Regions from separate parts of the Rhizobium sp. A37_96 genome, predicted to be linked through region 3. Evidence: riboswitches for the same ligand, from Rfam matches in the RefSeq annotation. Region 3 holds a riboswitch; each other region holds the start of a gene.

Region 1 (7,598 bases), on a different contig from region 3:
CATAGTGAGAGGCGAGCATTCCGGGCGCCTCGATCGCAGCCGAAGCTTTCTTCTTGCGCTTCAGCGCCTTGCCGGCTACCCGCTCGATTTCGCTGGCCGCGAGCCCACCGGGCCGCAGCAGGCGCATCTCGCCATCCTCGACCTTGACGATGGTCGACTCCACGCCGACGACCGAAGCTCCGGCATCGAGGATCAGCGTGATTCGCTCCCCGAGATCGTCATCGACATGATCGGCGCTGGTGGCGCTGATCTTGCCCGACGTATTGGCGCTCGGCGCGGCAAGCGGGCGGTCGAAGGCACGGATCAACTCGCCGGCGAAACCTTGAGGCACGCGGATGCCGACCGTGTCGAGACCGGCGGTCGCCAGCGGATGGATGCCGCTGTCGGCCTTGAGCGGCAGCACCAGCGTCAACGGGCCGGGCCAGAAGGCTTCCGCCAGCTTGCGGGAAATGGGATCGAAGACGGCATAACGTTCCGCCATGGCGAGATCGCTCATGTGGCAGATCAGCGGATTGAAGCGCGGCCGTCCCTTCGTCTCGTAGATCCGCGTAATGGCGGCCGGGTTGGTGGCATCGGCGGCGAGCCCGTAGACCGTCTCCGTCGGCAATCCGATCGGCAAGCCTTCGGCAAGCGTTGCCGTTGCGACGTCGATCGCCGTTTGCGGATGTTCGAGAATGTCTATGTGTCGTGCCATGGCCTGCCTGCTTGCAGTTCAGGCCGTTCTTATGCCCTTCGAGTTTTCGGATCAATCGTCAAAGCTGGCGAATGATGTCGCGAAGCTGTTCGTTGCGGGCACCGAGCAGGAGAACGTTGCGGATGGCGATCTGCGGATCGTGCGTATGGAACAGCACGCCGTTGCCGCGGATCTCACGATTGATCGTCAGCCTCTTGTCGTCCGCTTCCTTGTCCGGATGGACGGCGACGGCGAAATACATCCGCGAATATTTCAGGCTGATGTCTTCGAAGAAGTTTTCTTCCTGGCCGATGCGGGCGAAGAAGTTGGCGATATAGAAGGCCCAGTTCACGTCCTCATATTGCGCGAACTGTGTCCGCGCGGCTGTAACGTGACAATAGCCGAGATGCGGCGTGTCCTTCAGCGTGTGATGAAAGATGAGCTTCGGAAAACGGATGGATTTGTGGAAGCTGTTGAGCCGGTCATGGGTCTTTTCGCCGGCATCCCTGAGCTTCAGCGCGGTACGCTCGGCCACCTGCTGATGACTGAGGTATTCGCGCTCTTCCGCAAGCCAATGCGGCCTGTCGCGGTTGATGCGGCCCGTGCGCAGGAATTCGCTGTGCCCCGTCGTCGGTGCCGCCGGCGCCGGTTCGGGGTCGGCGGGCTTCCCAGCGTCGAAATATCTGAGTTTGGCCATGCCGGATCTCGCTATAAAACTCTCTATGCGGGACGATAGATCGCAGAGCTTGAGCCGGGCTTAACCGCGCCGGGCCGGCAAACCTTCGAGGAGACGAAAGAACATGCCAGGAATGACCGATCTCACGCAGCTGCTTTCCGGCATGAAGCCTCATCTCGTCGAGGGTGAGTTCGTCTATTGCACCGTGCCGGCCTCCGCGCTCGCGGATCATCTGCATCTGGAGCCGATCGGGCTTTTCCGGGAGAAGGAAGGCGTGACGCTGATCCTTCCCCTGGAGACGGCGAAGCAAGCGGGGCTTCCGGCGGCACCGGCAATGCGGATGATTACGCTCGAGGTCCACTCGTCTCTCGAGGCCGTGGGCCTGACGGCGGCCTTCGCCACGGCCCTTGGAAACGAGGGGATCAGCGCCAATGTCGTTGCCGCTTACTATCACGATCATATCTTCGTGCCGGCTGCCGATGCCGGGCGTGCGATGGCCGCCCTGATGGCGCTTTCCGCCGCCCAATCATCCCCCTGAGCGCCGGCCGGCGGCTGATCTGTCGCAATCAGAATAAAGCGTCATCGATGCGATGTGGATGGCGCATATGCCGCACTTTCCACGCAGGCACATAAGAGCTTGAATTACCTTCCTATATTGGCGCTGTTTGCAACCGTCCCACGGCCCCGTTTCACCTGTCGTCAATTTCGAAGCCGATGTCGCATTGCAGCGCAGCCGCCGACAGGGCCGAGGGATATGATGATATCAATCTCAAGGTGCCGTCTGCTAGGGAGGCGGAGAATTGGGAAGCCGGTCAAAATCCGGCGCTGCCCCCGCAACGGTGGTGGAGTAAGGCATGGCGGATAAAGCCACTGGGTCTGGTCGGCCTGGGAAGGTGCCATGGGGTTCTGGAAACAGGGCCGCTCCAGAGCCCGGAAACCAGCCTTGGGCACATATGGTTTACTGACCGCGGCGGGCGGCCAGGACATTGCACCCGGCTGTTCCCAACCGGCCGCGCATGTCCTCTGCTCGTCTCCCGGTACTGCGCGAGGATAGGCAAATGGATATCAACAGCAATGTTTTGCGGCAATTGAAAAATCGCCGGCCGGGTTTCAGCCTGGAGCAACCCTTCTACACCGACGCCGAGTACTTCAAGCTCGACATGGAGATGATCTACTATCGCGACTGGCTGTTCATCGGTCACGATTGCGAAGTGCCGCGCGCGGGCAACTACTTCACCGTCCAGATCGGCGATTACCCGATCGTCATCGTTCGCGGCCGCGACCAGGTTATCCGCGCCTTCCACAACAGCTGTCGCCATCGCGGTTCGCGCGTCTGCACGACCGATCGCGGTTCCTCGGCAAAGCTGGTCTGCCCCTATCATCAGTGGACCTACGAGCTCGACGGCTCCTTGCTGTTCGCCCGCCAGATGGCCGAGGATTTCGACAAGACCCAGTATTCGCTGAAGCCGGTCCATTGCGAAAGCGTCGGCGGCTACATCTTCATCTGCCTGGCAAAGAACGCTCCGGACTTCGCGTCCGTCCGCGCCACGATCGAACCCTACATGGCGCCGCACCGCATCAGCGAAGCCAAGATCGCCTTCCAGAGCACCATCATCGAAAAAGGCAACTGGAAGCTGGTGTGGGAAAACAATCGCGAGTGCTATCACTGCGCCGCCAATCATCCCGAACTTTGCCGCACCTTCCCGGAAGCGCCGACCGTCAGCGGCGTGCAGGGCGCGATGAGCGATCCCGTGATCACCGCGCATTGGGCGCATTGCGAAGCCGCCGGCCTGCCGAGCGAGTTCAAGCTCTCTCCGGATGGGCAGTTCCGCACGGCGCGCATGCCGCTGATCGAAGGCGCGGAAAGCTACACCATGTCCGGCCAGAATGCCGTCAAGCGGCCGCTCTCTCCGGATGTGACGGTCAACGGCATCGGCACCATGCTTCTGTTCCACTATCCGACGACGTGGAACCACATACTCGGCGATCACGCCATTTCCTTCCGCGTCCTGCCGATCAGCGCCGAGGAAACCGCCGTCACCACCAAGTGGATCGTTCACAAGGATGCGGTCGAGGGTGTCGACTACGATCTTGAGGAACTGACCCACGTCTGGACCGAAACCAACGATCAGGACCGTCGTATCGTCGAGGAAAATGCCTTCGGCATCCGTTCGCCGGCTTACGAGCCCGGCCCCTATTCGGAAATCCATGAAGGCGGCGTCATGCAGTTCGTCGAATGGTACACGAATTTCATGATCAACCGGCTGCAGGGCGACCAGGCCAAGCTCTCGGCGGTAGCCTGAGAATGAACATGGCCGTCTCCCTTCCGCATCGCCACCTAGATCAGATGCAGCCTTGGAGCGACAGGCAGCATCTGCTCGAATGCCTCTCGGCCACGCCGGAAGCCCCCGACGTGATGACCTTCACCTTCAGGTCCGACAAGGACAACTGGTTCCGCTATCTGCCGGGCCAGTTCGTGACGCTTGAGCTGCCGACGGCTCCGGAGCCGGTCATGCGCACCTATACGCTCTCCTCGACGCCGTCGCGGCCGTTCTCGGTCGCGGTGACGGTGAAGGCGCAGAAGGATAGCATCGGCACGCGCTGGATGTTCGAGAACCTGAAGCCGGGCATGCGCATCAAGGCTTTCGGCCCTCTCGGCGATTTCAGCCATATCCGTCATCCCGGCGAGAAATATCTCTTCGTTTCCGCCGGCTCCGGCATCACGCCGATGATGTCCATGACCCGCTACATGTCCGACACCGCGCCGCTGTCGGATATCACCTTCATCAACTGTTCGCGCGGCCCGGCCGACATCATCTTCCGCTCCGAGCTGGAATATCTCGCGCGCTTCATGCCGAACCTCAATCTCGGTCTCATCGTCGAGGGTTGCGGCCGCACCGATCTTTGGTCGGGGCTGAAGGGCCGCATCGACAAGGCGAAGATCGGTCTGCTGGCCCCCGATTTCATGGATCGCACGATTTTCTGCTGCGGTCCCGAAGTCTTCATGGATGCCGTTCGTTCCATGCTGGAAGCCCATGGCTTCGACATGAAGCGCTACCACCAGGAAAGCTTCCAGCCGGCCAACGCGGCGACGCCGCTCGCGGAAGTGAGCGACGATGCCTCGACGGAAGCCGCAACGACGATCCGCTTCACCATGGCCGGCAAGGACGTCGTCTGCGCGGCAGGGCAGACCGTGCTGCAGGCGGCGCGGGGCGCAGGCGTGCGTATCGGCGCGGCCTGCGAATCCGGTCTTTGCGGCACCTGCCGCGTGATGAAGCTCTCGGGCGACGTCGAGATGAGCCACAATGGCGGCATCCTCGATGACGAGATCGACGAGGGTTACATCCTCGCCTGCTGCTCCCGCCCGAAGACGGACGTGCAGATCGAAGCCTAGAAATCCTCGTAGTTCAGCTCGTTGATTTCGACGGGCTTCGTCGATGGCGGCGTGGACGCGGTGACGATGGTGTCGACCATGAGCGAGACCAGTGTCTGCCGCGGTCCGCTGCACAGGGACGCGAGCGCGATCGTCAGGTCCGGTGCGGGCAGAGGCTTGGCCGGCAGGAGATCGCCCTGCGGCCAAACCTTGGCGAGCTGGATCCTGGTCATCGGCACGACATTGACGTCGATGTCGGTCAGGGTGCCGGGAACGCGGTAGGGGCAGCTCTTTTCGGAGCAATTGTCCGACGAAGCGAACTGCCAGATGGCATAGCTATCCCAGTTGCCGAGCGGGAACGTGCCCTTCACATCCGGCTTGTAACGGGCATACCAGAGCGGCAGCCGCGACAGCAGCGGATAGGTGCCGCGATGATCGGCGATATATCGCGCCGTGTTATGATTGGTATAGAGGATCGGATAGCGCCCGGTCCTGATCTTGATATGGGCCACGAAAATCTGCGCATCGTCCAGCGACATGAACTGCGTGGTATCCATGCCGTCTATGTCGAGCACCATCAACTCGTCCGGCTGGGGATCGGCATAGTCGAGAAAATGATTGGCCTGATCGATCGGATTGCCGGGCCGTCCCAGATGATAGGCGCCCCACAACAGACCATTCGTTTTTGCAAGCATGCGGCGAGTTTGAAACAGCTCGCGGCTGACGGCATATTTGCGCCACATCGTCTTGCAATGGGCCACCGTATCGCCGGCATGATCCCCCGTGCAGCTGAAGCTTTCAGGGAGACCGTCGGAGGCCTTGGAGATGAAACCGGCGATCCGCTTGTCTTGCAGAAATGCATTCCAGTCGATGGTGTTCAGCTCGTAAGCATCGACGATCAAAGCGTTTTTCGGATCTGTCCAGGGTTGGTTTTCACCGGCCGAAAGCTTGGAGGCCGGACCCATCAGGGTCAGGATCGTCAGGATGCTGCAAATCAGGAGCGTACTCTGCCGGTATCCTTTCATGAAATAATAGTAAGGATTGCTGGTTAATCTTGGGTTAAGAATGCAATCACTATAAATTCATCGTGGAGCCCCGCATAACTCCTTAAATTGGTAGAGATTTGAGGAACTAAATAAAGTGCTGCCGCGTTTCTTGTCGTCTACTCCGATATGCGACGAAGCAGGCAGCGAAACCTCGCTCGGGAAGCATTCCCGATATGAAACGCTATGGGCTTGAACACAAGTCGAACCAGGGAATGGAGATGAAAATGCTTGGTTTCCGTGCGAAAATCGCGACCGTCGCCGTTACGGCGGCCGTCACTCTGACGAGCTTTGCGCCGTCTTTCGCCATGCAGATGCCCGCTGCCCCCGTCGTATCGGCGGACAAGGCCGCGCCCGCCAATCTCGAACAGGTGCAATGGCGTCGCGACGGCTACTATCGCCGTGGCTGGTATGGCGGCTATCGCGGTTATTCGGGCTATCGACATGGCTATCGCTACCACGACGGCTACTGGTTCCCACTGGCCGCCTTCGGCGCCGGCGCGCTCGTTGGCGGAGCGATTGCCAGCCAGCCGCGCTATTATGCTCCGGCACCCGCTCCAAGCGCCGGCATCAACCCGCGTCACGTCGAATGGTGCGAGGCACGTTATCGTTCCTACCGCTCCTACGACAACACGTTCCAGCCCAATTCGGGCCCGCGCCGTCAGTGCTATTCGCCCTATTTCTGAGGACGCTTCAGGACTCGTCGATGCAAAGCCGCCCGGTCTGCGCCGGGCGGCTTTTTCATGCCGTGCGCGGCCTCAGAGAATATTGACGCGCTTGAGAAGCCACCATGCCAGCAGCATGGATACGATGATGAAGCACACGGCATAGCCGGTGCCGCTCGACCCGCCCGAAAGGGGGAGGCTCGAAGTGTTCATGCCGAAGAAGCCGGTCACCAGCGTCGGCGGAAGCAGGAATGCGGTCATGATCGACAGAATGTAGAGATGCCTGTTGATCTCGGAGGAGAGCTTCGAACCGATTTCTTCGTGCAGCAGCCTGGCGCGCTCCTGCAGCGCATAGATATCGTGTTCGACCGCTTCCAGCCGGCCCGTCAGGCGCCCGGCGACATCCTCGAAGCCGAGCGGCATTTCCTCGTCGTCCGAAGCGGCGGCATGGCGCATCAGCGACAGGACGGTCCGCAGGTGGCGGTGCAGCCGCACGATCGTCCTCCGGATGGGCGGAAGCTGCGTGCGCTCGTCGCGCGTGGTGTTCCCGTGGACGAAGTCCTCGATAAGATTCAGCTCTTCGCTGATCTCTATGACGACTGAGATCAGAGTGCGCTGGAACTCGACCACAAGCAGCTCGAAGATATCGAGCGGCCGGGAAAATCTGGTGGCGTTCTTCTCGATCAGCACGCGCGCCCGGTCCAGGCTGCGAAGCGGCTGCAGGCGGCTGGTGATGAGCATCCGGTCGGTCACTGCGAAGTGCAGCCAGCCGATATCGTGCGTATCCCGGGCGAAGTCCCGCTGAAAATCGACCAGGGTGCCGAAGAGCATCTGGTCGTCGACGGTGATCGTCGCGTGGGTCTCGTGCGTCGTCAGAGCGATGCGCGCGGCGTCGTTCAGCCCGGGCGCATCCTCGAGGAAGGCGGCAACACGAGCGTCCACGAGATTGAGATGCAGCCAGAGGAAACCCTCTTCTGCAAACAGCGTCGAACGATCGATGTCGTCAGGCAGGCGTTCCGGCTTGGTTGCTCCGGGACGGAGCCGGTAGGCCCAGATGAAGCCTGGTATCGTGTGGGCTGACGTGAGCGTGTTCATGGCGGTATCGTTCGCATTGTCTGAACAGTTGCCTTAGTCTTCGTTCATGACGATTGTTTATGCAAGCCCACCT
Region 2 (7,598 bases), 520 kb from region 3:
CGGCCTTCGGACACGGCCTTGTCCAGCGCGGTGCGCACGGCATTGACCCAGAGTTCCGGTGCGACGTCCGGCTCGCCTTTTTCGTCCATGGAGGTGAATGTCGGCTGCGTGTCGCCCGTCACCAGAGTAACGTTGCAGCCGTAACCGTTCTGCAGAATGATCTTGTCGACCTGGGCGGCAACGCCTGCGGACGCCCAGTTCATTTCAGCGATCGATACGCTGCCGCAATCCGCAGCATGCGCCGAGCCAGCCAAAGCATAGGCGCCGAATGCGAATATGGCTGAAGCGAGAAGCTTCTTCATTTGATATCGTCTCCCAATTTTTCGTTACGTTGTGGAAATCGACTCCCAATGTTCTCGATGTTCGTCGATCCCAGTCAGCGCGGTCCAACCACAACCGTTCAACGCCGCTGACGACGCCAGTACGGTCCCCTTTGCTGCCGTCGTGCATTTGGCCTTTTTGCGACCGCGGAACCCTGTCGCGGTCGGATGTTCTTTGCATCGACGACGGGCAGCCTAAGGATTTGAATGAAGAAATCAACAGCCCGCCGGCCAAGTGTAGTTATCGTGCCTCTTGGAGAAGCCGATATAAGCGTCTGAATTAGCCTATTTTCTGCTATTCACGGCTGCAAAATGGGCAAGGCGCGGCTTCGATCAAGCTTTTCGATACCGGCGAAGTTAAGTGTGGCCGAAATATCGCGTCCCTGAAAGACGTTTTCTATTTCATTTGCGTCGTTTGCGAATTCTCAACGCGAAGGGGAAAATTTTCAAAAAATTTTCGGATTCACTCTAATTTAAGCACTTAATAACCCTCCGGTAACGATGTCGGTTTATCAATCGACGCGTGGCGGGGGACATACCGCCGCTTCTCCGGCTTAGGTATTGCGTTGCCGGGGAAAGCGAACCTTGCGGTGTATGTGCAGGGAAGCCGGCGTTTTTGGCAAACCGCGCGGATCTACGGATCGCGCGGTTTTCGCGTTTCAAAGGGTCCCGTTTTGAAACGGTTTCAGGCGGACACGGGATGCCTGCCCATATTTCCAATCTTCGACAGGGATCAAAAATAAAGCCGCCGATGCTATTGCATGGCGGCTCTTCATGGGGCTGGCTGGCGGCTTGACGCGATATCAGCCGACATTATACGTCCGGATGAAGCCGACCGTGCCGAAGCGCGTATCCAGCTGCTGCAGGCGGTTCTCCGGGCGATAGGCCGGGATCTTGCCATTCCAGGCGATCTGGATGGAATTCTGTCTGTTGAAGATGAAGAGCATTGGGGTATCCTCCGAGCCGGATCGGCCCGCTTTGTTGTGTGTTTTCGCGATGGAGATAATCCTCTTCATCGTAACTAACAATGGATGAAATCGTCATCCGATGTCGCAAACGGAGCATACCGGAAGGTGATGCATTTTTGTATCGCCACGGCCGTTTCCAGCGGTTAAGGATCACGGCGGAAACAAGGCGAAACTCCGTATTTTCAGCGGCTGCGGCGCATCGAGGTGGTGGGGAATGACAAAAGCGATCATGCTGCAGGGAACCGGCTCCGATGTCGGAAAAACGGTATTGGTCGCCGGGCTGTGCCGGCTGTTCGCCAACAGGGGCGTAAGGGTGCGTCCGTTCAAGCCGCAGAACATGTCCAACAATGCGGCGGTGGCCGAGGACGGAGGCGAGATCGGCCGGGCTCAGTGGCTGCAGTCGCTGGCGGCGCGCGCCCCGTCCTCCGTGCATATGAATCCGGTGCTTCTGAAGCCGCAATCGGAGACGGGCAGCCAGATCATCGTACAGGGCAAGGTCTGGGGCCATGCCAAGGGCCGGGACTATCAGGCGCTCAAACCGCAATTGCTCGGCGCGGTGCTCGAAAGCTTCGCCGCGATGCGCGCGGGGACCGATCTCGTCATCGTCGAGGGGGCGGGGTCTCCCGCCGAGATCAACCTGCGGCGGGGCGACATCGCCAATATGGGCTTTGCGACACGCGCCAACGTCCCCGTGGTGCTGGTCGGCGACATAGACCGCGGCGGCGTGATCGCGTCGCTGGTCGGCACTTATCACATCCTGCCGGAAGAGGACCGGCGCATGATCCGGGGCTATATCATCAACAAGTTTCGCGGCGACGTCTCGCTGTTCGGGGAAGGCATAGAGGCCATCGGCGGTTTCACGGGCTGGCAATGCCATGGCGTCGTGCCCTGGCTCAAGGCGGCGGCCCGCCTGCCGGCCGAAGATTCCGTGGTGCTGGAGCGGCTTGCCCGCGGTGCCTCCGGCGCGCTGAAGGTTGCCGTGCCCGTACTGTCGCGCATCGCCAATTTCGACGATCTGGATCCGCTGCGGGCCGAGCCCGATGTCGATCTTGTCTTCGTGCTGCCCGGCGAGCATCTGCCTGCCGATGCCGGGCTTGTCGTGTTGCCGGGATCGAAGTCCACGATCGGCGACCTGCTCGATCTGCGCGCGCAGGGCTGGGATCGCGACATTGCCGCGCATGTGCGCCGCGGCGGCCGCGTCATCGGCATTTGCGGCGGCTACCAGATGCTTGGCCGCATGGTCCACGATCCGCTCGGTATCGAAGGATCGGTCACCGAGACGCCCGGATTGGGCCTTCTGGACATAGAGACGGAAATGGCGCCCGAAAAGACGGTGCGCAACAGCCTTGCCGTCTCGAAGGAATATGACGTGCCACTATCGGGCTATGAGATCCATCTCGGCGTGACCACTGGCGCGGATTGCGAACGGCCCTCGACTGTCATTGACGGTAGGCCCGATGGGGCGGTGTCGCCCGATGGCCGCGTCATGGGTACGTATCTGCACGGGCTTTTCGGCAGCGATGCCTATCGGGCAAGGCTGCTTGCAAGTTTCGGCCTTTCAGGCGAGCGGATGGACTATCGCGCCGGTGTCGACGCGGCGCTGGACGAAATCGCAGTAGAACTGGAAAGCGTGCTCGATCCGGCCTGGCTCGACAGCCTCGCCCGGTAAGGCATGTCGCGCAAGCGTGTCTAGCGGTCTTGCGCCGTCGCTGCCCTTCAGAGTTCGCCCGATACTTCGCGGCGGCGGCGGTCGAGTTCTTCGCTATAGCGGCGCAACGTGTAGCTTTCCGTCAGCAGGCCGATCACCTTGCGTTCGATCAGGTCGTTGACCACGACGAGCGCTTCGCTCTTGGTCTGGTCGAACATGGCGGCGGCCTGCTTGGCGTTCATCTGCGGCTGCAGGAATTCGTTACGAAGCCGGATGAAATCCGAAAGTCCATGTTCCTCGTCGTCCTTCTCGACCGGGCTCGCATAGATATCGGGCACGAGAACCATTCCGGAATATTTCTCGTTCTTGTCGATCAGGATGACGCGCTGGGCCGAGCCAATCGGAAAGTTCTTGCGAAACTCCTCGATGCTCATGTCGATGCTTGCCGTATGTACGTCGGGGCGCATCATGCGGGCGACGGTGAGGCTGCGGATCCAGCCGACGTCGTGGGCGCTGCGGATGCTTTCGCCGCGCAGATGGAAACGCCATGTGGCGAAGGAGTAGCCGAAGGTCGTGCGCACCACGAGCGACGAGGTGATGACGGCGGCCAGCACCAGGGCGGTGATCGGAAAGTCGCCGGTGATTTCCAGCGCCAGGAACGTCATGGTGAGCGGGCCGCCGATGATCGCCACGGCAAGCGAGCTCATGCCGACCACGGCATAGACCACAGGCGTCAGCGTCGCGTGGTCGAAATAGGGCGCGCAATAGGCGAAGATCTTGCCGAGCAGAGCGCCCATGAACAGCGATGCGAAAAACAGGCCGCCTCTGAAGCCGGAGCCGATCGAAACCGCGGAGGCCAGCGATTTAAGAAGGAATAGCCCGACCAAGGCCCCAAGGGTCACATCCGACGACAGATTGAGATGCAGCGCGCCATGTCCCGCCGACAGAACCTGCGGCGAGATCAGCGCCAGCATTCCGACAACGAGGCCGCCGAGCGCGGGGCGGAAGGGGGGAGCGATCGAGCTCTTGCGCGCCAGTTCCTCCACCCAGGCGACGCCCTGCATGATCAGGATGCCGATGCCGGCGCAGAAGGCGCCCAGCAGAACCGCCGGTAGATAGTCGGCGGGCGCAATGGCACCGAAATGGCCGATATCGATGGCGAAATCGTCGCCGGCGAGCAGCCTTGCGATCATCGTCGATATCAACGCCGAGACGACGACGGGCGTCAGCGTGAGAATGGAATAGCTGCCGATGATCAGCTCGAACGCGTAGAAGGCGCCGGTGAGCGGCGCGTTGAAGGCGGCGGCAATGGCGCCGGCAGCGCCGCAGCCGACGAGCATGCGCAGGTCCGCGCGGCGCATCTGCATCTTGTAGCCGAATTTCGAGGCGATGCCGGCGGCAAGCTGCGTATAGCCTGCCTCCAGCCCGACCGAGGCGCCGAACCCGTTCGAGATCAGGTTCTGTACCGCGACGAGGATACTGTCCGTGAGCGACATGCGCCCGCCGTGCAACGCATTCGCTTCGATCGGGTCGACCATCGGCTTCTTGCGCGTGCGCGACAATATGTAGAGCAGGATGCCGAGGATGATGCCGCCGGCGACCGGCGCGATAAACACCACCGATTTATCGGGAATCGCGACCGCCGCCGAACTCAGGCGCTCGTAGTCGGTTATGCCGTAGATGACGCTGTGAAGCTTGCGCGAGACGAAGCTCATCGCGGTCACGGCGCAGCCGGAGGCTACCCCTACCAGCGCGCCGGCGAACACAAGCCCCAATTCGCCACGGCGCAGCAATGCCCTGAATCGACCGAGGTCGAAAAAGGCCGAGAAGACGCCGAGGCGGCGCGGTTGGAATTTCTGCAACATTGGGAGCGGACGATACGTTTTTACTAGAATGTGAGGGCTTACCCTCTATAAACTCCTAACATCAAAGAAATACGGCAAAAAAGCCGCCGGTCTTTTGGGAATTTTCAGCCGATTTCGCAATCAGGACGGTGCGCGTCGCATCCATGCCCTTGATTGACTTGAACTAAGTGAAAGCCTAATCATTGCCGGCATAACGAATGGTTCCCGAGCGGCGATCTGTCGCATGGGATGAAAAGGGAATGTGAAGGGGCGGACCCAATCCGGGCGTTCTCATCACAGCCGACCCCGCGACTGTAGAGCGGTCAGGGACTTTCGTCCGGTTTGACAGCCATCCCGCCGATCGTTCGCATGGGGCGAACAGGCGGAGCAGCTTCAAGCCGGAAAAGCCACTGGTGTGGCATCATGATCTACCGGGGTTGGACGCCTCTCAAGTCTACGAATCGTCCGCCTTTTCATGATGCGCTGCCGGGAAGGCGAGAAAGACCCGCTGGGCTACGATCGGGAGCGACCGGTTTCGGTCCGCCCCGATCGTGGCGCCTTATCCGCGAGCCAGGAGACCTGCCATGCGTGCCGGGCGCAGAGCCTGTTCCAGGAACGCGAGTTCCGCTGCCAGCACGGAGGTTGTCATGGCGCAAGACGAGTTTTCGGCGTGTAGACGCCAATTTTCCGGTATCAGCCCGATGCTGCCGACCCTCGCTGTCGCGTGGGAGCGGAAATAACGCATGTCCTCTTCGAATTCCCGGTCTGTTTTCGTCCTCGGCGGCGCACGTTCCGGCAAATCCAGATTTGCCGAATCCCTGGTTTCGGACACGGGGCTCGAACGTCACTATGTGGCGACAGGGCAGGCGTGGGACGATGAAATGCGCGAGCGCATCGCGCAGCACCGTGCCGACCGCGGCGATCTATGGCAGACGCATGAAGAGCCGATCGATCTCGTGGCGCGGCTTGCCGCGATCGATGCCGACGAGCGCTCCGTGCTGGTGGACTGCCTGACGCTCTGGGTGACCAATCTGATGATGGCGGAGCGCGACATTGCCGCGGAGTTTGCGGCCCTTACCGCGTTTCTGCCGACGGCGCGAGCGCGGCTCGTTCTCGTCTCCAACGAGGTGGGTCTCGGTATCGTGCCTGACAATCGCATGGCGCGCGAATTTCGCGACCATGCCGGCCGGTTGCACCAGATGGTCGCGGCGGCGAGTGCCGAAGTTTATTTTATCGCAGCGGGCTTGCCGCTGAAAATGAAGGGTTGATCCATATGAACCAGGAAAAGATTCCCGCCACCGTCATCACCGGCTTTCTGGGAGCCGGCAAGACGACGATGATCCGCAACCTCCTGCAGAATGCCGGTGGCAAGAAGATCGCGCTGATCATCAACGAATTCGGCGATCTCGGCGTCGACGGCGACGTGCTCAAGGGCTGCGGCGCGGAGAACTGCACCGAAGACGATATCATCGAGCTGACCAATGGCTGCATCTGCTGCACCGTCGCCGACGACTTCATTCCCACCATGACGAAGCTTCTGGAGCGCGATGCGCGCCCGGATCACATCGTCATCGAGACCTCCGGCCTTGCGCTGCCGCAGCCGCTGGTCGCCGCTTTCAACTGGCCTGACATCCGCACGCAGGTCACCGTCGATGGCGTCATCACCGTGGTCGATAGCGCCGCCGTTGCCGCCGGCCGTTTCGCCGACGATCACGATGCCGTCGAGGCTCGCCGCGTCGAGGACGATTCGCTCGACCACGAAAGCCCGATCGAGGAGCTTTTCGAGGACCAGCTGACTTGCGCCGATCTGATCGTTCTCAACAAGACCGACCTGATCGATGTTGCCGGCCTCGGTCGTGTCCGTGCGGAAGTCGCCTCGCGCACTGCCCGCAAGCCGACGATCATCGAAGCCAAGAACGGCGATGTGCCGGCTGCCGTCCTGCTCGGCCTCGGCATCGGCACCGAGGGCGATATCGTCAACCGCAAATCGCATCACGAGCTCGAGCATGAAGACGGCACGCCGCACGATCACGACGAATTCGACAGCTTCGTGGTCGAGCTCGGCCCGGTTGCCGACCCGGCAGCCTTCGTTGACGCGCTGAAGGGCGTGATCGCGGAACACGACGTCCTGCGCCTCAAGGGTTTTGTCGATGTGCCCGGCAAGCCCATGCGCCTGCAGCTTCAGGCCGTCGGCAGCCGCATCGACACCTATTTCGATCGCGCCTGGACGCCGGGCGAAGCACGGGCGACCCGGCTGGTCGTCATCGGCCTGCACGAGATGGACGAGGCGATCGTGCGCAAGTCGATCGAGGCGCTGGTCTGATCGATGCTGCGTCTTTGCCGTGCGATACCCCCCTCTGTCGCTTTGGCGACATCTCCCCCACAAGGGGGGAGATTGGAAGCTCGTGGCTACGTTGTCGCGAAATGGCTGACTGCTGAAGTTTCAGGAATTTCGGATGGCCGACCGGGCGAGGCATGGCACTCAATGATCTTCCCCCTCGTGGGGGAGATGTCACGACGAGACAGAAGGGGGTATGCCGCCGCATACTCTAAAGCCTAATGCATCTCCTCCTGGCACAGAAGGGAACGATCAGCGATGGCGAGGAGGCGATCGATCTTGGCCAATCGGCGGGCGACATCCTCTTTCTGTCGGCCGCCGACACCGAGCTTGCGGCGATTGCCGCAGCCCACGGCGAGGGCGGCCGTTCCCTCCGGCTTGCGAGCCTGATGAGCCTCAAGCATCCGATGTCCGTCGATAGCTATGTCGACAGGACAGCCCGGCATGCGAAGCTCATCATCGTGCGGGCGCTCGGAGGTG
Region 3 (7,598 bases):
CCTTCTTCGGGCCGCTGGCGGCGCGGTTGCGCCAGATGGCGCCCGGCGCCCGCTTGGTCAGCATGGCCTTCGACAGGCGCGACGCCGCTCGCCTGCTGGACGAGGGGGCCTATGAATTCAGCATCTCGGTGCATGACGAGCCAGCCTCCTGGCATATTCGCGCGCCCCTCTTCGAACAGACGTCATTGTGCATCTACGATCCCCGGCATCTGAAATGCGCGGCACCGCTCAGCCTCAAGCATTTCGCGAACGCGCCGCACGTAACCGTGTCCATTGAAGGCACCATATCCACAAACGTGGATGCCGCTCTCGCCCGTCTCGGCTACCGTCGTCAGGTGGTGGCGACCGCGCCGCGTTTTTCGGCCCTGCCGATGACGTTGCAGGCCATGCCGGCGATTGCGACCGTGCCGGAGTCCATCGCCCACTGCATGGCGCAGCTGCACAATCTGGCGATTTCGCCACCGCCATTCGAGTTGCCCGCCGACCCCGTGACGATGCTCTACCGGCGCGTGGATCAGGCTGACGGCCGCTCCCTGTGGCTGCGTCGCCTGTTCGTGGATGTGGTGAGGGACGCGCTTGAGGCGAGCGGGTGCCGCGTGGGCGTCTCCACGGATGCCTGCTGCTACGATCCGCCTGTTCTTGCCGAGGCGGTATGATCCTTCAAGGAGAGGGAGCATGATCCGGCATACGTCGCGCCTATCCCTGCGCAGGCCGGAAGAGCAGGATCTCGATTTCATTACGACACTGTTTGCCCGGCCGGAGCTCGTAGCCCATCGGCCGGATCCGAGGCCGGATTCTCCTGCCGAGAGCGCCCGGCGCCTCGCCCGCGACCGGGCACATTGGCGCTTGCATGGGTTCGGACGCTGGGCGGTCGAAACGGAAGGTCGGCTGATCGGCTTCGGCGGTGTTACCGTCTCGACGGAATTCGAGGGGCTCAATCTCTCCTATCACCTGCATCCCGATCACTGGGGCAACGGTTATGCGACCGAACTGGTGAAGGAGGCTTTGGCCTTCGCCCGCAATGATCTGCAGGCGCAACGCGTTATCGGGCTTGTTCGCCCCGTCAATGTCGCTTCCCGGCGCGTGCTGGAAAAATGCGGCTTCGGTTTCGAGCGGGACGTGATGCTGCATGGCGCGCCGACACGTCTTTTCTCATACCGGACGGCTCCGGCGAGCGGGGATGAACGGAGATAGCCGCGCGGCCGAGCCAGCGCCGCGGCCATTCTAACCGTCCGGATAGGGCATCCCGTCCTTGTGCACGAACAGTCCGTCCGTGCTCGAGCTCATCATGTCGATATCGGAGCAGGTAATGAGGTCCGTTGGAGAACGGGTGCCGGCCTCGAGATAGATCGCCATGGCGTTCGATTTGTTGACCATGTGATGACCGTTGCCCGAGTCTTTCGGGAAGGCGGCACAGTCGCCGGCGCGCAGCACCGTTTCGCCGTCATCCTCGATCAGCGTCAACTCGCCTTCCAGCACATAGACGAATTCGTCCTCTTCCGAATGCCAGTGCCGCTGGCTCGACCAATTGCCCGGCGGCAGCCGCATCAGGTTGACGCCGAAATCCTGGAGACCGCCGGCATCACCCAGCCGCTGGCGTATGCGCTCGGCGCAGGGTTCGTTGAATGGAGCGGGATATCGGGTGCCCTTGATTTTAGGCACGGCTGCAACATCGATCTTCGGCATGATGATCCCGCCTGCGATTTGCCATGGATGGATACGCTGTCTGCGCTCCGTGAGTCTATCAAGACTCGTTGCCGGCAGTCCAGCGCCGTATACCGCGACCGGATTCGCGACAGGGAACGGCCGGCGGGCTGGCGGACTTGCTCCCCGGGCATCTACCCATGCGTGTTTCCGTGGTTGCGATACTGATTGTGGATTGGTGTGTTTGTCACACTCCTGTCATGCTCCGTACACATGTGCGTCGTTTGGGCAACACGGCATATGTACGTGCTGTCACATATGTTTAGGTCCTTGTAAAAGCGGGATCGCAAATGCAACTTTCTGCCCGGAAGCGAGGCGTTGTGCTTCGGAACTAAGGACTGAAACTTGATGTCGAGCGGCCCCCCAGGTTCGTCAATCGCGCAAGTTCAAATGAGGAATGGAGTTACCATGAACATCAAGAGCTTGCTTATTGGCTCCGCTGCTGCCTTGTGCGTCGTATCCGGCGCCCATGCTGCCGACGCTATCGTCGCAGCCGAACCCGAGCCGCTGGAATATGTTCGCATCTGCGATGCTTTCGGCGCTGGTTACTTCTTCATCCCCGGCACCGAGACCTGCCTGCGGGTCGGCGGCAAGGTTCGCACCGAAGGCCAGTGGAAGGATCCCTACAATCGTGACAGCAGCTTCGGCACGAAGTGGCACACCCGCGCCGAACTCGACGTCAACACCGCGACCGACACCGAATACGGTCCGCTGAAGACCGAAACCATCGTTCGCTGGGACTGGAATGACGGCGGCTCCACCGGCACCAACCTGCTGTGGTCCTACATCACCCTCGGCGGCTTCACCGTGGGCAAGACGGACTCGCAATACAACCAGTTCGTCGGCTATGCTGGCGACGTGATCCAGGACGACGTCATCTATGACGGTCCGTACGAATTGAATCAGCTCACCTACAACTATGACAGCGGCACCGGCTTCACGGGCGTCATCTCGCTCGAAGACAGCAACTCCGGTACCACCTCCAGCGCTTACGGTGGAAGCTGGCAGTTGTCCGAGTCCGACCACTATGCCCCGAACGTCGTTGCCGGTCTCGGCTACAAGGCTGGCGCATGGCAGTTCCGCGTCGTCGGCGGCTACGACTCGATCGTCGAAGAAGGCGCCATCAAGGCTCGCGTCGATGCCGACTTCGGCGTCTTCTCCGCCTTCCTGATGGGCGGCTGGAACACCGATGGCGACAAGCTCAACCAGTATGCCGGTTCGAACCAGAACGTCTCGGCCTGCACGACGTCCTCCGGCGTTGTTCACGGCGCGGATTGCGGCTGGGGTGACTGGGCCGTCTGGGGCGGCGTCGGCGTGCCGTTCAACGACAAGCTGAAGTGGAACGTTCAGCTCGCCTACACCGACTCCAAGATCTTCGAGGCAACGACGAACCTGAAGTTCAACCCGGTCAAGAACCTCCTGGTCGAGCCGGAAGTGACCTATGTTCACTACGATGTGCCGGGTGACGATACCTTCTCGGGCATCCTTCGCTTCGAGCGGACTTTCTGAGACTTCGGCTCAGCTTGATTTGATTGCAAATGAGGCCCGGTATTCGTATCGGGCCTCGTTCGTTTTGCGGGACAACTTGAAAATCTGCGCCCGGATCTGCATCCGGCCGGTGGGCGCAGCGAGGCGCGAGCGCCTTGCGCTCAACCGTACCGATGATGTGCCGTTTGCTTCTGACAGGGATGTGAATAGCCGACGGGGGGAAGTCGGCTCGCTGTCATAAAACTGAAGCTAATGAAGGAATAAGTCATTTTCAGCGCCATTCGGTGTTGATTAAAGGAAGCCCCATGAAGACGATCGTATTACTTGCAGCAATCGGAATGATTTCCACGAATGCCATGGCCATGTCGGCCTACAATTCCAAGTCAATGACCTGCGCAACCGTGCATGAAAAGATGGCGCAGGAAGGTGGTTCAGTCGTGCTGAAATACCCGTCGCACCATCCGGGCATGATGATGTACAACCGAACCGTTTCGAATTCGATGTCGTGCCTCGGCCAGGGTACGATGGCCAGCGCCAGCGTCCCGACAAGCGACGATCCGAGCTGCAAGATCAAAACCTGCAGCTTCACCACCGGCAAAGGGCCGAACAAGAACCACTAAATTCGTGGCGAACGGCAGCTCGGCCGATTAGCCAATCGAAGCAAGGCGCCGGCACGGCGAGAGATTTCCTGCCGGCCGTCACTCCAGCCTGGGCCAAAATGTCTCGGGTCTGGCCTGGTTGCGTTGTCGCCTGCGGATTTTCCGCAGGCTTCGGAGGCCGGAGGGGCGTTATGCTTTTCTCGGTCGTTTGCGTCCGCTTTCACTCGCGATCGCGTACGGGCCTCAAAGCGGCAACCTTTTCCCATCGAGACGCTGCAGCAAACCATTCGCCATGGATGGCAGCGTTATTGGGGCCGCGCACGGTCGATGCGTCTCCGATGCCCATGATCTGCAGCTCACGCAATTCCAAACCAAGATATAAAGATATCTTTATATCTCCTTGACGCTTGCGCCTGCGTCGTTCATGTTGACGCCATCGTGGTTCTTACCCGCGCCAATGCGGATGAGCTAAGAGGGAATTCGGTGCGACGATGTTCGTCCATGCCGAAGCTGCCCCCGCAACTGTAGGCGGAGAGCCGCCGTTCCACCATGTCACTGAGGAAGACGCCTCGGGAAGACGGAACGGTAGCGATGACCCGCAAGCCAGGAGACCTGCCGCGATAGATAACGTCCACGGGCGGGGTGTCCCGGTGTGCCGCGTTGCGACGGGCGCACTGTGCCTATCGTCGATGCGTCAGCCAATGCCTTGCCCACAACCTTCGGGGTAAGGAAATGACCATCAAGACCGCAAATCTCGGTTTTCCACGTATTGGAAGACATCGCGAACTGAAGTTCGCGCTCGAATCCTATTGGGCCGGCAAGACCGATCGGGCCGCGCTTCTGGAGACTGCCAGAACGCTCCGCGCCGATCATTGGCGACTGCAACGGGAAAAAGGGATCGACATCATCCCCTCCAACGACTTCTCCTTCTACGACCACGTTCTCGACACGGCGGTCATGGTGGGCGCTGTGCCTCCGGTCTACGGATGGCGCGGGGGACCGGTCGATCTCGACGTCTATTTCGCGATGGCCCGCGGTTCGTCCGGTAACGGACACGCCGATTGCGGACATGCGCACCATGCAGCCGGTGCGGCCGCGCTCGAGATGACGAAGTGGTTCGATACGAACTACCACTACATGGTGCCGGAACTCAAAGCCGATCAGCGCTTCGAGCTGACATCCAACCGGCCTCTCGAAGCCTTTCTGGAGGCGAAGGCGCTCGGCATCCACACCCGGCCGGTGATCCTCGGGCCGGTGACCTTCCTGAAGCTCAGCAAGGCGCTCGACGATTCCGCTCCGATCGACCTTCTGGAGCGGCTGCTGCCAGTCTATGCCCGCATCCTGTCCGAGCTGGCCGACGCAGGCGTCGACAGCGTCCAGGTGGATGAGCCGGCTCTGGTCCTCGATCTCTCCGACAAGGAAAGGCAGGCCTTCGCGCTGGCGTATAAGGCGCTCGCCAAGGCAGCACCAAACCTCAAGCTCGTGCTTGCGACCTATTTCGGGTCGCTGGGCGACAATCTCGACATCGCTCTGCAGCTTCCCGTCGCCGGATTGCATCTCGATCTCGTTCGCGGCGGCAGCACGCTGGAGGATATCGTCCGTCGTGCGCCGGCGCATCTCGCTTTGTCTCTCGGGATCATCGACGGGCGCAACATCTGGCGAAGCGATCTTCAGGCCATCGCCTCACGCATTGCCGCCGTGGCCGCGCTTCGCGGCGAGGCGGATATCGTGATTGCGCCGTCCTGCTCGCTGCTGCATGTCCCGATCGACATCGAACTGGAAACGGCCCTTGACGACGAACTTCGCTCCTGGCTCGCATTCGCGACGCAGAAGCTCGACGAAATCGCCCTGCTTGGCCGCCATTTCACGGCCGGCGATGACGCCTCGTCGCTCACGGCATCGCAGCAGACCATGCATGCCCGGCTGACTTCCGTCCGGGTGCATGATCCGCTCGTCCAGGGCAGGCTTCATGAGCTGCGGGGCATCGAGCAAAAACGGCAATCGCCGTTTTCGGCCCGCCAGCCGATCCAGCATCGCCGGTTCAAGCTGCCGGCCCTCCCGACAACGACCATCGGCTCGTTCCCGCAGACGGCCGAGGTCCGCAAGGCGCGCTCGCTGCACGACAAGGGAGAGCTCAGCTATGTCGACTACGAGGCCTTCCTGGAAAAGGAAACGGCGGCAGCGATCCGCTGGCAGGAGGAGATCGGCCTCGACGTCCTTGTCCATGGCGAGTTCGAGCGCAACGACATGGTGCAGTATTTCGGCGAACAGCTTTCGGGCTTCGCCTTCACCAAGCTCGGTTGGGTGCAGAGCTATGGATCGCGTTGCGTGCGGCCGCCGATCATCTATGGCGATGTGGCGCGTCCGAACCCGATGACCGTCCGCTGGTGGAAATACGCGCAATCCCTGACCGACAAGCCATTGAAGGGCATGCTGACAGGGCCGGTCACCATTCTCAACTGGTCCTTCGTGCGGGACGACCTTCCGCGCGAAACCGTGTGCCGGCAGATCGCGCTCGCGATCCGTGACGAGGTCCGTGACCTTGAAGAGGCCGGCGCCGCGATGATCCAGATCGACGAGGCGGCATTGCGCGAGGGACTGCCGCTTCGACGGGCGGATTGGGCACACTATCTCGCCTGGGCGGTCGAGTGCTTCCGGATCTCGTCAAGCGACGTCTCCGATGAAACGCAGATCCATACGCATATGTGCTATTCGCAGTTCAACGACATCATGGAGGCGATCGCGGCCATGGATGCGGATGTCATCTCCATCGAGACGTCGCGGTCGCGGATGGAACTGCTCGACGCCTTCGTCGAGCGCGACTATCCGAACGAGATCGGACCGGGCGTTTATGATATCCATTCGCCGCGCATCCCCTCCATCGAGGAAATGGGGACGTTGCTCTCGCTCGCGCGCGAACGGCTGACCGACGGCCAGCTCTGGGTCAATCCGGATTGCGGTCTGAAGACCCGGAAGTGGGACGAGGTCAAGCCGGCGCTGGCGAACATGGTCGCCGCCGCCGCGAAGCTTCGGCTGGAGCTTGCGCGCAATGGCCAGCGCACGGCAAGCGTATGAGCCGGGACTTGCCATCATCGGGGGAGCCGGCCGGCGGGCCGGCTCCCAGCACACTTATCGATATCGTCTTTCCCGGCGACACCAACCATCATGGCACGCTTTTCGGCGGGGCGGGCCTTGCCCTCATGGATCGCGTCGCCTTTATCGCGGCCAGCCGTTTCGGCCGGGTGCCGTTCGTAACGGCGTCCTGCGAGAGGGTCGATTTCAGGAAGCCGGCCCGCATCGGTGAAATCGTCGAAGTGACAGCAAAGCCGATATCGGCCGGACGCCGCTCGTTGACCATCGAGGTCAGCATGACGGCCGAGACGATCGTCGGGGCCGGGCGGCATCTCTGCACGTGCGGCGTCTTTCATATGGTTGCCGTTCCGGACGAGGATCGCCCGACCGACTGGAGCCTGCCGTCGCTGCCCGACGGGATCGAGGACTGCCACCGCGACGGGGTACGGATGGTCGATATCGTCTTTGCCGATCAGTCAAACAGCGCCGGCAAGATGTTCGGCGGCGAGGCGCTCGCCTTCATGACCAAGGCCGCCTTCGTTGCCGCCTCGCGGCGCTCGCGTACCCTGACCGTGCTTGCATCTTCCGAGCGGATCGACTTCCAGCGTCCCGTTGCCATCGGGGAGATTGTCGAGGCCCTGGCGAAGGTGACGAAAATCGGAACGGCATCCATGGCCGTCGAGACCGAGCTCTGGTCAGAGGATCCCTTGTCCGGCAAGCGCCATCTGACAGCCC
Region 4 (7,598 bases), on a different contig from region 3:
GGTCATTGCCGAGATGAAGCTGCTGCCGAAGGGCGAGGCGCGCGACAAAGCCGCCGTTGCGTTGCTGCTCGATTATGAATCCCGCTTTGCCACCCGCGCCTTGCCGCAGGGTCGCGATTATGCCGCCTCCGCCATTGCGCTCGACTGGTATTCCGCCGTGTCGCGCCTCGGCGTGGACGTCGATTTCATCGGCCAGCATTCCGATCTCGAAGGATACAGGCTGGTGCTGGCACCCGATCTCGTCATTCCCGATCCGGATTTCATTGCGCGCCTCAAGGCTTCCGGCGCCAAGGCGCTGTTCGGGCCTCGCAGCGGCAGCAAGACCCGCGACATGCATATTCCCGCCGATCTGCCGCCGGGCGTGCTTGGCGACCTCCTGGATTTCCGCGTCACGCGCGTCGAGTCTCTGCCGCCGTTCCAGTCCGAGACCGTTCTCTACGGCAATTCCAGCCACGAGACCTCCACATGGCGGGAAACGATCCGGACTACGGAGACGGTGCTGGCGACGTTCCAGGGAGACTATCGGCCGGATTCACCGGCCGTCATCGGCAATGACATCGCGCGCTACTGCGCCACGCTGCCGCGCGACGAGTTCCTGTTGAAGCTCATGGGCGACACGTTTGCCTGGGCCGGCGTGAGCAGCCTGCCGGATCTCGGCGATCTGCGCCTTGCGCGGCGCGGGAGGCTGCACTTCGCCTTCAACTATGGAAGCACGGTGGCGGCTGTCCCCGCAGCGCAGGATGCCGAATTTCTGATCGGCAACCGCGTGCTTGCGCCTGTCGGCGTGGCGGTCTGGCTCGATGGAGCCAAGGGTGCTGCGGCCGAGTGATGCGTCTCAAACGGCAGGCTCCGCCTGCCGTTCGCGGTGCGACAGCTTGCCTGTGGCAATACCGACAAAATGCCTGATGTCGTCGTGCAGGGCGCCGATGTCGTTTTCCTGTGCGCGCCATGGCGCCTGCCGTGATCTTCTGGTCATATTCAAGGTGCCATCGGCAAAGCGTGCCGGTGGATAATTGGGAAACCGGTCGCAGGCCGGTGCTGCCCCCGCAACGGTAGCGGACCGAATACTATCGACGGATGCCACTGGCACAACTGCCGGGAAGGTTGTCGACAGCGTCCGAACGGACAGGTCCGAAGCCCGGAAACCAGCCTTGACGGCAGGCTTGATTGATCACGGCGGGTGATCGAGAGGCGAATGCGGGCGTCTTGAGATCGCCCGGTTCCAATCTCGCAGCTTTCGTAGCAGTCATGCATGCGCCGGCCCGGTCACCGCTGAAGTCGCGGCTGCCGGAACCGATTTCGCTGCTGTTCAGCCCGTTGAGGAGCGGGCCGATCCGAAGATGCCCGGGATTCCGGGCGAGGATGTTCAAGCGTTCAATCAAGGAGGAGATGGCATGACTGGGAACAGAGGCGTCGTCTACATGCGACCCGGCAAGGTCGAGGTTCGCGATATCGACGATCCGAAGCTGGAGGCGCCGGATGGCCGCCGCATCGAGCACGGCGTAATCCTGAAAGTGATTTCCACGAATATCTGCGGCTCCGACCAGCATATGGTGCGCGGCCGCACGACCGCCATGCCGGGCCTCGTGCTCGGCCATGAGATCACCGGAGAGGTCATCGAAAAGGGCATCGATGTCGAGATGCTCGACATCGGCGATATCGTCTCGGTTCCGTTCAACGTCGCCTGCGGCCGCTGCCGTTGCTGCAAGTCGCAGGACACTGGCGTCTGCCTGACGGTGAATCCGTCGCGGGCCGGCGGCGCCTACGGCTATGTCGACATGGGCGGCTGGATCGGCGGCCAGGCGCGCTACGTCACCGTGCCCTACGCGGATTTCAACCTGCTGAAGTTTCCTGACCGCGACAAGGCCATGGCCAAGATCCGCGATCTCACCATGCTGTCGGATATTCTGCCGACCGGCTTTCACGGTGCAGTCCGCGCGGGCGTCGGCGTGGGCTCCACCGTCTATGTCGCGGGCGCAGGCCCGGTCGGTCTCGCGGCAGCCGCCTCCGCCCGCATCCTGGGCGCGGCTGTCGTTATGATCGGCGACTTCAACAAGGATCGTCTCGCGCACGCCGCCAAGGTCGGCTTCGAGCCTATCGATCTCTCCAAGAGCGATCGTCTCGGCGACATGATTGCCCAGGTCGTCGGCTCCAACGAGGTGGACAGCGCCATCGATGCCGTCGGCTTCGAGGCACGCGGTCATTCCGGCGGCGAGCAGCCGGCAATCGTGCTCAATCAGATGATGGAGATCACCCGCGCAGCAGGGTCGATCGGGATACCCGGATTGTATGTGACGGAAGATCCGGGTGCAGCAGATGCCGCGGCCAAGCAGGGCAGCTTGTCGCTGCGTTTCGGTCTTGGCTGGGCGAAGGCGCAATCCTTCCACACCGGACAGACGCCGGTTCTGAAGTACAACCGGCAACTCATGCAGGCGATCCTACATGACAGGCTGCCGATTGCCGATATCGTCAACGCCAGGATCATCTCGCTCGAAGATGCGGCGCAAGGCTATGAAAGCTTCGACCAGGGCGCTGCCACGAAGTTTGTCCTTGATCCGCATGGTGAGCTGTTGAAGGCAGCTTGAGGCACGGAAGCTCATACGACCACGCAAGGGCTCTCAGATGAAGATGACCGTGAGCGGGATCATGCATTCCCGCTCACGGTACTGTTTCCCTAAATGCTCGTGAGTTTGCCGGGCAACAAAAGGGCAATAAACCTCCAAGCCAAGTCAAATCGCGTTGGAAACGGCGGCCCGTTGCCGCCACCGAAGATGTCGGGCAGATATGGACGGAGGTCCTGGTTAGCGATGCTCACGGGTCTCATCTGAAGCAGAAGGCTCTCACCACTCAGAAGGTGACGAGACATCTTTTCATGAGCTGCTGAACCGTAAAATCATGCGCCTTCGGGATCAGGAAAAGCGTCAAACGGCGCTGCCGCCAAGGCTAATCGTCATCGATAATAGCAGTCGGTGTTGCCATTATACATCTATCCTTTACATTTATAGGGGCATCCCTATGGAGGAGCTCCGTCATCGCTTCCTAAGCAACGACGGCTTGGCAAGGAACGCTAACCCGAAGAGAACAGAAAAATGGCAAACTTTCTTGATAAATGGTCTTCTAAGAAGGCTGATAAGCCAAAGGCTGGCGCACGGAATGTCGTCGATACGTTTCGTGCACGAGTAGCGGAACAGAAGGCATATCTGGAGGAGTACGAGCGCGATTCAGCTGGTTTCAAGAAGTGGCGCTCCACCTGGTTCCAGCGCGTCCCCGGCGGCTTCGGCGTGACGGTTGGCCGTGACTCCGTCAATGCCGGCCATGGATTGAGCTATGTCGTCGTCGAAGCAGTCAAGGACGTGGCAGAGTTTCTCGACGATCTCACCTATCACGCGGAGAACGACGTCGGCTTCCAGCAGGCGCTCGAGCAGAACCGCCAGCGTCGCGTCGCACTTTTGAATGCGGCAAAGACCGGGGGAGATGCACCTGCCTCGAAGACCAAGGCGAAGGCCAAGCCTGCCGCAGCAAAGCCGGCTGCTGCCAAATCCGTTGCCAGCAAGGCGGCACCCAAGGCTGCTCGGGCCAAGGCTGCTCCTGCAGCTGCTCCGGCGCCGGCTGTTGCAGAAACGGCAAAGCCGAAGCGCACTCGCAAGCCGAAAACTGCAGGCGCTGCCGAGTAAAGACAATAAAGCCCGCTTCGTGCGGGCTTTATTGTGCCGCTGTCGAGCGGCTTGAGCATCTCCCGTTCGGGATACAGCCGAGCGCAAGGCTGTGCCGATACAGCCACTCCTGATGCCTGATCTCACCGCATCATCGGGAGATGAACGAGGCGACGCAAGCAGATCTGTAATGAAGGCAGATCTGCCTTCGGTGTTGTCCAGGTCATAGGGCCTGGCAACACGCCGCAAGGCGAGGGAAAGAAACGCGGCACTGGCGACGTCGATGGATCGGCAGGATCTCTCAGCTGATATCAAGCTGCAATACCGAAGCAGCCCGCAGAGGACGGCACGGCTGCATCGGGCAAATGGATAGGGTGGCGCCTCCCGCAGGCCGAGTGATCGAGGGGGCGCGATCACGCCCGGCCTTGGGAAGATTGCTTCTCACGGCAGGAAGCAAGTCACGTTCGTCACGCGCCCCGCCGCCAATCCGAAAGGAGCGGCGAAGGCCGCTCCTTTCGGCCGATTTCACTTTTTCTCGCTATACGCCTTGATGGCGGCGGCAACTTCGTTCCGCGCCTTTTCGGCGCTCTCGAAGCCGCCAACTTCGACAACCTTGCGGGCGTCTGGAAGCTGCTTGTAGACACGGAAAAATGCCTGCAGGCGGTCCTGCTCGACCTTGGGAAGATCGGAGATTTCCTTGATGTCGTCGTAGGTCGGGTCGATCTTGGTCGTCGGTACGGCAACGATCTTGTCGTCCACCTCGCCGCCGTCGATCATCTTCATGACGCCGATTGCCCGAACGCGGACAATGGCGCCGGGAACGATCGGCTCGCGCGTGTAGACGATGGCATCGAGCGGATCGCCGTCACCACCGAGCGAGCTGGTGATGGAGCCGTAGTTCGCCGGATAGGCGACCGGCATGGACTGGAAGCGATCGACAACGATGTGACCGGTCTTGGCGTCGATTTCGTACTTGGTGAAGCTGCCGGCCGGAATCTCGATAGCGGTGTAGAATTCCTGGCTTTCGTCCTTCGGCTGAGGATAGTCGATATAGGACACGTAGTCGGCGGCCGAAGCCGCGTTGCCGGACAGGATCGTCAATGCAATGACGGAGATAAGCTTTTTCATATACGCCCCCGCGTTAAGGTTGAACGCTATCGCCATAATCAGGGGTTGTCACGGGCTTGTGACATAAATCTATGAATGCACAGGGAAGTGCCCGTGACCGTTGGCGTCTATCCGAACGCGCGCACATTGCGGCGGATCGTCTGCGGCGGTTGGCCGAGCACGCGCAAGAAGGCGCGGCGCATGCGTTCGCGGTCGGCAAAGCCCACTTCGACGGCGATTTCGTCCATCGAATGGCGGCCGTCCTCGATCATCAACCGCGCCGCCTCCACCCGCATGTTCTCGATCGCCTTGGCAGGCGACTGGCCGGTTTCGCTGCGAAAGACGCGGTTGAACTGACGAGGACTGAGGCTTGCGGCTTCAGCCATTTCCTCGACCGATACGATCTTGCGCAGGTTCCGCCCGGCGAAATCGAGCGCTCGCTGAACCCGGTCGGATTTCGGCTCCAGTTCCAGCAGGGTCGAAAACTGAGACTGTCCACCGGCGCGGCGATGATAGACGACGAGTTTTCTGGCCACGGTTCGCGCCAGTTCCTCGCCATGGTCCTTCTCGATCATCGCGAGCGCAAGATCTATGGTCGCGGTCATGCCCGCCGATGTCCAGATCGATCCGTCGATGATGAAGATCTTGTCTTCGTCCACCTTCAGCGCGGGAAACCGATCGCGCAGCTCTCGGGCGAAAAGCCAATGCGTCGTCGCGCGGCGGCCATCGAGCAGGCCCGTTTCGGCCAAGGTGAAGGCCCCGGTACAGGGTGCGACGACGCGCCGGCAGGATTTCGATACTTCGCGAATATAGTCGAGAACCGCCGGCGACATCGACGAGATCTGCGTGGCGGCGCCAATGACGAGAGAGTCGAAGGAGCCGCTGCCGAAAGCCTCCGTTTCGACGCTGAATCCTGCCGACGAACGCACAAGCCCGCCGGTCTCCGAAAGCAGCGTTACGCGGTATAGCTCCCTTTCCCTCGCCAGATTTGCGACTTCGAAGGCCGTCACCGCGGTGAAGCCCATGACCTGGAAACCGGGAAAGACGAGAAATCCGATGGAATGCATGGTGACGCTCGTGGCTGTAAAAGGTGCCTGTAGCATTTCTCGGACGAGATCCCGTGTCAAACGGCGATAGCCGACCGGACCTCGCGGCGTGGGTTGTGTCCTAAAACGTGGTGAATATGACATTTGGGTCATCCGGTTTCAAGCGTATGGTCGTCTTCGACACGGACGAGAGCTGCTCCGCGAGATAAGGATCAAGGCAATGACGAATTCAGCAGGTACAGCATTGGTAACAGGCGCCTCTTCAGGTATCGGCGCCATCTACGCAGATCGGCTTGCCAGGCGAGGTTTCGACCTCATTCTGGTTGCGCGCAATGGCGAGCGTCTTTCGGCCATTGCAGATCGCCTGAGCGCCGAGACGGGGCGGAAGGTCGAAACCATTGCCGCCGATCTGGGCTCTCCGAGCGATCTGCGTCGCATCGAGCAAGTGTTGAAGACCGACGAGACGATTACGACACTCGTCAACAATGCCGGGTTTGGCGGAACGGCGCCCCTGCTTGACGCCGACGTGGACAAGATGCAGCAGATGGTCGAGCTGAATGTCACGGCGCTCATGAGGCTCACCTATGCTGCCGTGCCGGGCTTCGTGAAGCGCGGCGGCGGCTCCATCATCAACATCGCCTCGATCGTCGCAATCGCGCCGGAACTCCTGAATGGCGTCTATGGTGGCACGAAGGCTTTCGTGCTCGCCTTCAGCCAGTCTCTCAAGCATGAGCTCGCCGACAGGAATATTCGCGTGCAGGCTGTTCTGCCCGGGGCGACGGCGACGGAATTCTGGGCGATTGCCGGCATGCCCGTCGAGCATTTGCCGTCTCAGATCGTCATGCCAGCGGAAGAAATGGTCGATGCTTCCCTGGTGGGCTTTGACCAGGGGGAACTGGTGACAATCCCCGCGCTCGAGGACGCGCAATTGCAGACAGCCTACGAGGACGCGCGGCAGGCTCTTATGCCCAATCTGTCCCGCTCGGCGGCTGCTCGCCGTTACCTGGTGAAATAGAGAGACGGTCGAATGATGGGGCGGCCGGCGTTCACATCATGAACGCCGGCCATTCAAAAGCCACAAAACTGACGAGGCTCGGGAGGGCCAAGAGGATCGGCACGATCCATGCAGCCGCTGCTTGAATATTTATGAGGCGTATCCCGCGCATTACGGCGCATTCTTGCCGGCAGCGAGTTCAATCACAGGACCTGACGAGAAGGTTCGCCGCGACCAAAGCAGATCTGCGAGGTTCAATGCGATGTATTCCACTCAAGACCGCACTCCCGTCTCCATCGTTATCGCAAACTACAATTACGCGCGCTTCCTGAGGCGCAGTATCGACAGCGCGCTGGAACAGAACTACGACGCCGCCGAAGTCATCGTCGTCGACGATGCATCGACGGATGCAACAGCCGACGTCGTCGCCTCCTATGGCCCGAGAATAAAGACGTGCCTGCGAGAGGTGAATGGCGGACATGCCGCCACATTCAACACCGGCTTTGCATCCAGCCACGGCAAGATCGTGCTGTTTCTCGACGCGGATGATTACCTTTATCCGAACGCTGTATCGGAGGTTGTCGACGCCTGGGAAGAGAGGACGGCTCAGGTTCAGTTCAGGCTGCACATCGTCGATGAGGACATGCACGTAAAGGACGTCTTTCCGCCAGCGGAGCTGCCGTTCGACTCTGGCGACGTCACTCCGCAATTGCTGAGAAAGGGTCGCTATCAGACGACGGTGACAAGCGGTCTTGCCTTCAAGCGCTCGGTGCTGGACAGGGTCATGCCGGTACCGGA

What was found. Region 3 has a riboswitch for cobalamin ahead of metE (5-methyltetrahydropteroyltriglutamate--homocysteine S-methyltransferase). Riboswitches for the same ligand answer to the same signal wherever they lie in the genome.
Region 1: it holds a riboswitch for cobalamin, as region 3 does, so the genes downstream of both, ACQZ6J_RS10025 (aromatic ring-hydroxylating oxygenase subunit alpha) here and metE (5-methyltetrahydropteroyltriglutamate--homocysteine S-methyltransferase) in region 3, are expected to answer to the same signal.
Region 2: it holds a riboswitch for cobalamin, as region 3 does, so the genes downstream of both, cobU (bifunctional adenosylcobinamide kinase/adenosylcobinamide-phosphate guanylyltransferase) here and metE (5-methyltetrahydropteroyltriglutamate--homocysteine S-methyltransferase) in region 3, are expected to answer to the same signal.
Region 4: it holds a riboswitch for cobalamin, as region 3 does, so the genes downstream of both, fdhA (formaldehyde dehydrogenase, glutathione-independent) here and metE (5-methyltetrahydropteroyltriglutamate--homocysteine S-methyltransferase) in region 3, are expected to answer to the same signal.

Annotation. Positions count from the first base shown of each region.
Region 1 covers NZ_JBNWDS010000002.1:740,922-748,519, forward strand. The annotation lists gene ACQZ6J_RS10010 (L-threonylcarbamoyladenylate synthase) at 1-694, opposite strand, end outside; gene ACQZ6J_RS10015 (DUF6656 family protein) at 753-1,370, opposite strand; gene ACQZ6J_RS10020 (ACT domain-containing protein) at 1,474-1,887, shown strand; cobalamin riboswitch at 2,105-2,309, shown strand; gene ACQZ6J_RS10025 (aromatic ring-hydroxylating oxygenase subunit alpha) at 2,408-3,652, shown strand; gene ACQZ6J_RS10030 (FAD-binding oxidoreductase) at 3,655-4,743, shown strand; gene ACQZ6J_RS10035 (glycoside hydrolase family 25 protein) at 4,740-5,747, opposite strand; gene ACQZ6J_RS10040 (BA14K family protein) at 5,993-6,451, shown strand; gene ACQZ6J_RS10045 (CorA family divalent cation transporter) at 6,524-7,525, opposite strand.
Region 2 covers NZ_JBNWDS010000001.1:228,839-236,436, reverse strand. The annotation lists gene ACQZ6J_RS01125 (ABC transporter substrate-binding protein) at 1-302, opposite strand, end outside; gene ACQZ6J_RS01120 (hypothetical protein) at 1,124-1,267, opposite strand; gene ACQZ6J_RS01115 (cobyric acid synthase) at 1,503-2,957, shown strand; gene ACQZ6J_RS01110 (chloride channel protein) at 3,005-4,801, opposite strand; cobalamin riboswitch at 4,983-5,205, shown strand; gene cobU (bifunctional adenosylcobinamide kinase/adenosylcobinamide-phosphate guanylyltransferase) at 5,524-6,048, shown strand; gene cobW (cobalamin biosynthesis protein CobW) at 6,054-7,103, shown strand; gene cobN (cobaltochelatase subunit CobN) at 7,340-7,598, shown strand, end outside.
Region 3 covers NZ_JBNWDS010000001.1:746,289-753,886, reverse strand. The annotation lists gene ACQZ6J_RS03650 (LysR family transcriptional regulator) at 1-656, shown strand, start outside; gene ACQZ6J_RS03645 (GNAT family N-acetyltransferase) at 676-1,194, shown strand; gene ACQZ6J_RS03640 (cupin domain-containing protein) at 1,225-1,686, opposite strand; gene ACQZ6J_RS03635 (porin) at 2,113-3,213, shown strand; gene ACQZ6J_RS03630 (hypothetical protein) at 3,498-3,812, shown strand; cobalamin riboswitch at 4,214-4,425, shown strand; gene metE (5-methyltetrahydropteroyltriglutamate--homocysteine S-methyltransferase) at 4,524-6,866, shown strand; gene ACQZ6J_RS03620 (acyl-CoA thioesterase) at 6,875-7,598, shown strand, end outside.
Region 4 covers NZ_JBNWDS010000005.1:315,274-322,871, forward strand. The annotation lists gene ACQZ6J_RS17030 (beta-galactosidase) at 1-829, shown strand, start outside; gene ACQZ6J_RS17035 (hypothetical protein) at 836-976, opposite strand; cobalamin riboswitch at 965-1,168, shown strand; gene fdhA (formaldehyde dehydrogenase, glutathione-independent) at 1,395-2,585, shown strand; gene ACQZ6J_RS17045 (hypothetical protein) at 3,090-3,674, shown strand; gene ACQZ6J_RS17050 (inorganic diphosphatase) at 4,179-4,781, opposite strand; gene ACQZ6J_RS17055 (GlxA family transcriptional regulator) at 4,889-5,827, opposite strand; gene ACQZ6J_RS17060 (SDR family NAD(P)-dependent oxidoreductase) at 6,027-6,821, shown strand; gene ACQZ6J_RS17065 (glycosyltransferase) at 7,063-7,598, shown strand, end outside.